2 regions of the Streptomyces panacea genome follow, and region 1 is predicted to be linked to the other one. Evidence: riboswitches for the same ligand, from Rfam matches in the RefSeq annotation. Region 1 holds a riboswitch; the other holds the start of a gene.
The links. A riboswitch is a leader RNA that binds a small molecule or an ion and turns the genes downstream of it on or off. The one in region 1 is predicted to bind S-adenosylmethionine.
Positions count from the first base shown of each region.

Region 2: it holds a riboswitch for S-adenosylmethionine, as region 1 does, so the genes downstream of both, thrC (threonine synthase) here and P3L51_RS22590 (aminotransferase class V-fold PLP-dependent enzyme) in region 1, are expected to answer to the same signal.

Region 1 covers NZ_JARJHW010000102.1:9,154-12,550, forward strand. The annotation lists gene P3L51_RS22580 (rhomboid family intramembrane serine protease) at 1-67, shown strand, start outside; gene P3L51_RS22585 (Lrp/AsnC family transcriptional regulator) at 64-345, shown strand; gene P3L51_RS22590 (aminotransferase class V-fold PLP-dependent enzyme) at 356-1,723, opposite strand; SAM riboswitch class IV at 1,978-2,095, opposite strand; gene trpD (anthranilate phosphoribosyltransferase) at 2,191-3,258, opposite strand.
Region 2 covers NZ_JARJHW010000091.1:21,242-24,638, reverse strand. The annotation lists gene P3L51_RS21415 (ubiquitin-like small modifier protein 1) at 1-242, opposite strand, end outside; gene thrC (threonine synthase) at 313-1,611, opposite strand; SAM riboswitch class I at 1,627-1,754, opposite strand; gene P3L51_RS21405 (glucosyl-3-phosphoglycerate synthase) at 1,875-2,816, shown strand; gene P3L51_RS21400 (hypothetical protein) at 2,919-3,041, shown strand; gene P3L51_RS21395 (alpha,alpha-trehalose-phosphate synthase (UDP-forming)) at 3,100-3,397, shown strand, end outside.

The DNA of each region.
Region 1 (3,397 bases):
ACTCTTCCGGCGTACGGCTAGAGTGAAGCCCCGTCTCGTGGCCACCGAGGGAGAACGTCAACCGTGATCACCGCGATCGTGCTCATCAAGACCAGCGTCGACCGGATCCCCGAGATCGCCGAGTCCATCGCGGGGCTGGAGAGCGTCAGCGAGGTCTTCTCCGTCACCGGCACCTACGATCTGATCGCCATGGTGCGGGTCGCCAGGCACGACGATCTGGCGGACGTCATCCCGGGCAGCATCAGCAAGATCCCGGGCGTCGAGGCCACGGACACGCACGTGGCGTTCCGTACGTACTCCCAGCACGACCTGGAAGCGGCGTTCGCGATCGGCCTCGACGCCTGAGCGGGATCCGTCAGCCGCGGTCGGGGACGCAACGGCCGTCCTCGGTGCGGTAGTTCCAGCGGGCCCCGTCCCGGACGAGCTCCCGGACCGCGCCGATGAAACGCGCCACGTGCTCGTCCGGCGTGCCGGCCCCGAAGCTGACCCGGATCGCGTTCAGCGACTTCTCACCGGGCCCGGCGTCCGGCGCGCCGCACTCCCCCGGGTCCCCGGCGTCGCCGCCCAGCAGCGTCCTGACCAGCGGGTGGGCGCAGAACAGCCCGTCCCGTACGCCGATGCCGTACTCCGCCGAGAGCGCGGCGGCGAAGTGGGAGCTGTTCCAGCCGTCGACGACGAAGGAGATGACGCCCACCCGGGGCGCGTCGTCGCCGAACAGCGAGAGCACCCGCACCTCGGGCACCTGGGCGAGCCCTTCGCGCACCCGGGCCACCAGCTCCCTCTCACGCGCGACGAGCCGGTCGAAGCCCGCCTCGGTGAGGGCCTTGCAGGCGGAGGCGATCGCGTACACGCCGATGACGTTCGGCGACCCGGCCTCGTGGCGGGCCGCGGTGGTGTGCCACTCGACGTCCACACCGCCGTCGCCACGGCGCGCGACCTTGCGGCTGGCGCCACCACCGGCGAGGTACGGCTCCGACTCCCGAAGCCAGTCGGCGCGGCCCGCGAGCACACCGGAGCCGAACGGCGCATAGAGCTTGTGCCCGGAGAAGGCCACCCAGTCCACGTCCAGCTCCGCGATGTCCACGGGGTGGTGCGGGGCGAGCTGCGCGGCGTCGAGGACGACGCGGGCGCCGTGGGCGTGCGCGACGGCGGCCAGTTCGCTCACGGGCCACAGCTCGCCGGTGACGTTGGAGGCGCCGGTGACGCACACCAGGGCGGGGCCCTTCGGGTCGCGCCCGGCCAGCGCCCGCTCCAGTGTGGCGACGGCCTCGCCGGGGGTGCGGGGCGCGTTGAGGTAGCTGACGCGGGCGTCGCGCCAGGGCAGCAGCGACGCGTGGTGCTCGGTCTCGAAGACGAACACCTCGCAGCCGGCGGGCAGCACGGCGGCGAGCAGGTTGAGCGAGTCGGTGGTGGACCGGGTGAAGACGACCTGGTCGTCCTCGCGGCAGCCGAGGAACTCGGCGACGGTGCGGCGGCTGTTCTCGAAGAGGTCGGTGGAGAGCTGCGAGAGGTACCCGGCGCCGCGGTGGACGCTGCCGTAGTACGGGGCGTAGGCGGCGACGTCGTCCCAGACACGCTGGAGTGCGGGGGCGCTGGCCGCGTAGTCGAGGGCGGCGTAGGTGACTTCGCCGCCGGTGACGAGGGGGACGGTGACCTCACGTCCGAGGACGGGCAGCGGCTGGTCGGTGGTGGTGCGGCCGAGGGCGTCGGTGGGTGCGGACATGGCGGTATCTCCCGGCAGGACGAGGCGGAAACGGCATCAGGACCCGACAGCCGGACGCGTCGTCGTGACGGCGGATGCCGTGACGGCGCGGGACGGACAGCGGGGGTGGCGCTCACTGAAGAGGGCTCGGGCCCTTGTCTCCGGCGCGAGAGGGCACCGGAAGGGCCGAAGGCCCTATCGCATTCGCTTGCTCACGAGACTGCTCCCTTGAGGACCAGGACCCCAGGGATGACGACATCCGAACGATGTCCAGGGGTCCGCGCTTGCCGCAGACCTCGCTGCCTGCGGCCTGGTCTTCACCCGGGGCACCCCGCCACGGACGGAGGGTTGCCGGACAGCGGGCCGGGGCCGTAGTCGCTGTCACTCATGACCTGGGGTGAGATTACCCCACCGGTGCGCGACGGCCCAGACGGCGTCCGCGATACGGGACACCCTCCGGGCCGTCCTGGTCCGGCGAGAGGCGACCGCTACGCGTTGCTCGCGGCCACCCAGCGCTCCAGCGCCTGCTTCGCCGCGCCCGAGTCCACCGCCCGCGCCGCCCGCGCGAATCCCGCCGCGAGTTGGTCGTTCAGCGTGCCGTCGGCCGGCTCCAGCGCCACCAGCGCCGCCGCCGCGTTCAGCAGGACCGCGTCCCGTACGGGGCCGGTCTCGCCGGCCAGCAGCCGGCGCGCGACGTCCGCGTTGTACGACGCGTCCGCGCCCCGCAGGGCCTCGACCGGGACCAGCTCCAGGCCGATGTCCCTGGGGTCGAAGGCCCGCTCCGTGACCTGGCCGTCCCGAACCACCCATACGTGTGACGTGGCGGTCGTGGTCAGCTCGTCCAGGCCGTCGTCGCCGCGGAAGACGAGCGAGGAGTTGCCCCGCTCGGCGAGGACACCGGCCACGATCGGCGCCATCCGGATGTCCGCCACGCCGACCGCCTGGGCGCGGACCCGCGCCGGGTTGGTGAGCGGTCCCAGGATGTTGAACGTGGTCTGCGCGCCCAGCTCCTTGCGGGCCTTGGCCGCGTACCGCAGGGCCGGGTGGAACTTCACCGCGAAGCAGAAGGTGATGCCCGCCTCCTCGGCGACCTCCACGACCCGCTGCGGCGTCAGCTCCAGATTGACCCCGAGCTTCTCCAGCACGTCGGAGGCGCCGCTCGCGGACGACGACGCGCGGCTGCCGTGCTTGACGACCTTGCCGCCCGCCCCGGCCACGACGATCGCAGCCATCGTGGAGATGTTGACGGTCTTAGCGAGGTCGCCGCCGGTGCCGACGACATCGACCGTGGCGCCGGGAACCTCGATGGTCCTGGCGTGCTCGTACATGGCGCGTACGAGTCCCGAGACCTCGTCCACGGTCTCGCCCTTGGCGCGCAGCGCGACGGCGAAGCCCGCGATCTGCACGTCGGTGGCCTCGCCGCTCATGATGCGGTCCATGGCCCAGGCCGTGGCGCCGGCGTCGAGATCCTGGCCGCGCAGCAGCGAGTTCAGTACACCCGGCCAGGAACGAGCCGCCAGGGTGTCGCCTCCGGCCGGTGCAACAGCGCTGCTCATGCTCGCTCCTGGGGATCTGGGGACGGGTGCACGGCCTTCTGGCCGGTGCTGCCGGGCGTCAGCCTATCGGCGCCGACCCCGATCACCGACCGGCTGCCCGAACTACGGACAGCCGTGCCGCCGACGGCCGTACCCCGGG
Region 2 (3,397 bases), on a different contig from region 1:
CCGGCGCCGTCGGGCGTCGCGGTCTCCAGACCCTGCTCGAAGCGGACGTCGTCGTCGTTCACGTACACGTTGACGAAGCGCCGCAGCTTGCCCTGGTCGTCCAGGACGCGGGCGGCGATGCCCGGGTGGTTCGTCTCCAGGGACTCGATGACCTGGGAGAGGGTCGTGCCCTCGGCCGGAACCTCGGCCTTTCCGCCGGTGTACGTACGGAGGATGGTGGGGATGCGGACGTTCACGCTCATCGGTTTCTGCCTTCCGGGGAGTAGCGGGTCGGGCTGCTGGACGGGGTCGGGAGACCCGGTGCCGAGAGGCTCAACGCGCCAGGCCCGCTTCGCGGAACGCGTCGAGGCTCGGCGGAATCGTCGCGGTCGGCCCGGTCGTCGGCGCGACGGCGTCCAGCGTCTTGAGCCCGTCACCGGTGTTCAGCACGACCGTCGTGAGCGCCGGGTCGAGCAGACCCGCCTCGATGAGCTTGCGCGTCACCCCCACGGTCACCCCGCCCGCCGTCTCGGCGAAGATCCCCTCGGTCCGCGCGAGCAGCTTGATCGCGTCCACGATCTGCTCGTCGTTCACGTCCTCCACGGCGCCGCCCGTGCGGCGGGCGATGTCCAGGACGTACGGGCCGTCGGCCGGGTTGCCGATCGCCAGCGACTTGGCGATCGTGTTCGGCTTCTGCGGCCGTACGACGTCGTGGCCGGCCTTGAAGGCGACCGACACCGGCGAACAGCCCTCGGCCTGCGCGCCGAAGATCTTGTACGGCTTCTCCTCGACCAGGCCGAGCGCGATGAGCTCCTTCAGCCCCTTGTCGATCTTCGTCAGCTGCGAGCCCGACGCGACCGGGATGACGAGCTGGTCGGGCAGCTCCCAGCCGAGCTGTTCGCAGATCTCGTACGCGAGGGTCTTGGAGCCCTCGCCGTAGTACGGGCGGAGGTTGACGTTGACGAAGCCCCAGCCCTCGCCCAGCGGGTCCCCGATGAGTTCGGAGCAGAAGCGGTTGACGTCGTCGTAGTTGCCCTCGATACCGACGAGTTCGCCGCCGTAGATCGCGGCCATGACGACCTTGCCCTGCTCCAGGTCGTGCGGGATGAACACGCAGGAGCGGAAGCCGGCGCGCGCCGCGGCGGCGCCGACGGCGCCCGCGAGGTTGCCGGTGGAGGAGCAGGAGAGCGTGGTGAAGCCGAAGGCACGGGCCGCCTCGACGGCGATGGCGACGACACGGTCCTTGAAGGAGTGCGTCGGGTTGCCGGAGTCGTCCTTCACGTACAGGCCGCCGGTGACACCCAGCTCACGGGCGAGGTTGTCGGCCTTGACGAGCTTGGTGAAGCCGGGGTTGATGTTCGGCTTCGACGCCACGTCGGCGGGGACGGGCAGCAGCGGGGCGTAGCGCCAGATGTTGTCGGGACCGGCGGCGATGCGCTTCTTCAGCTCTTCGGGGCCGTCGGTCGGCAGGTCGTAGGCCACTTCGAGCGGGCCGAAACAGCTCTGACAGGCGAAGATCGGGCCGAGTTCGAAGCGTTCCCCGCATTCGCGGCACGAGAGGGCGGCGGCGGGTCCGAGATCCACGGGGGCGTCAGTGGTGTCGGAAGTATGGTGAACAGTTTGCACAGCCATGAAGGCGAGGCCCTTTCCTCATCTTCCTCGCGACGCATCTCGCCGCAAGACGGAATTGGCACCTTCCCCACCATGACCTCGCGGTCGGCGGGAGGGTTGCCGGGGCTTCAACGGGCCGTTCCCTCTGCCCCTCTGGATGAGCGGTATTCGATTGTCAGCGTGACGACGACCCCCGGCATGCGGCGGTCATCCGCGTTGTTCAAGACTGTAACCGAACCCCTGGACGGTTGAGACGTTCGTCCGATCCGCGAGATGGAGATCACGTGCTGCGAGAGGTGGAGCGCTGGCTGGCCCGGCGGTCCTGGTCGGCGGCGGACCGGCCGGTCGACCGGCTGGTCGCCGCCAAGCAGGGTGCGCAGGTCAGCGTGGTGCTCCCGGCCCTGAACGAGGAGGCCACGGTCGGCCGGATCGTGTCCGTGATCCGTCGCGAACTGATGGCGGGCCCGGCGCCGCTCGTCGACGAGCTGGTGGTGATCGACTCGGGCTCGACCGACCGTACGGGGGAGGTCGCGGCGGCGGCCGGGGCGCGTGTGGTGCACCGGGACGACATCCTGCCGAGGCTGCCCGCGGTGCCGGGCAAGGGCGAGGTGCTGTGGCGCTCGCTGCTGGTGACGAGCGGCGACATCGTCTGTTTCGTGGACGCGGACCTGAAGGACTTCTCGGCGGACTTCGTGTCGGGGATCGTGGGGCCGCTGCTCACCGAGCCTGGCGTGCAGTTCGTGAAGGCGATGTACGACCGCCCGCTGGGCGACGAGCCGGGGCAGGGCGGCCGGGTGACCGAGTTGGTGGCGCGTCCGCTGCTGAATCTGCACTGGCCGCTGCTGGCGGGGTTCGTGCAGCCGCTGGGCGGCGAGTACGCGGTACGGCGCTCGCTGCTGGAGCGGCTGCCGTTCCCCGTGGGGTACGGGGTGGAGCTGGGCCTGCTGGTGGACGCGCTGCACACGGTGGGGCTGGACGCGCTGGGCCAGGTCGATGTCGGGGTGCGCAGGCACCGGCACCAGGACGGCCAGGCGCTGGGGCGGATGGCGGCGGCGATCTACCGGACGGCGCAGCTGCGGCTGTCGCGGGGGCATCTGGTGCGGCCGGTGCTGACGCAGTTCGAGCGGGGCGAGGAAGGTTTCGAGCCGCGTACGCACGCGGTGGACACGCAGGAGCGGCCGCCGATGCGGGAGATCATGGAGTACGAGGCGCGGCGGGCGGCCTGATCCCGGCCCGCTCCCGGCCCGTCCGGCGATCGGGGACCCGACCGGCCCAGGAGCCGCGTGGCACCGCCGGTCTATTCGTATGATTTGCCTATATTGCCTCGCATGGTGATGAACGCGGTGACCTTGACCACGGAACAGCTCTGGCTGCTGGGCGGCATGGCGCTCGCCCTCGTCGGCGCGGGGGTGGTGGCGGTGGCGGCGGCCCGTGGCCGGGGCCGTGGCTGATCCACGCCGACCGGAACCGTACGTTTGAGCGTTTCCACGACGGGCTAGGTTTCGGCACATGGTCTCCGAGCACGCCGCCCAGGTTCTTGTCGCTTCCAATCGCGGTCCCGTCTCGTACAAGCTCGGCGAGGACGGCGCGCTGACCGCCGGGCGTGGCGGCGGAGGTCTCGTCTCCGGACTCTCGGCCATCGGACCCGACACGAACGCCGTGTGGGTGTGCGCGGCCCTCGGTGACGGCGACCGCGAGGCCGTACGGCGCACCGGCGGCCGGCTGGACACCGCCGACACGGGCGGACAGCGGGTCAGGATGCTCGGCATCCCGCCGGACGTCTACGCGGACGCGTACAACGGCGTCG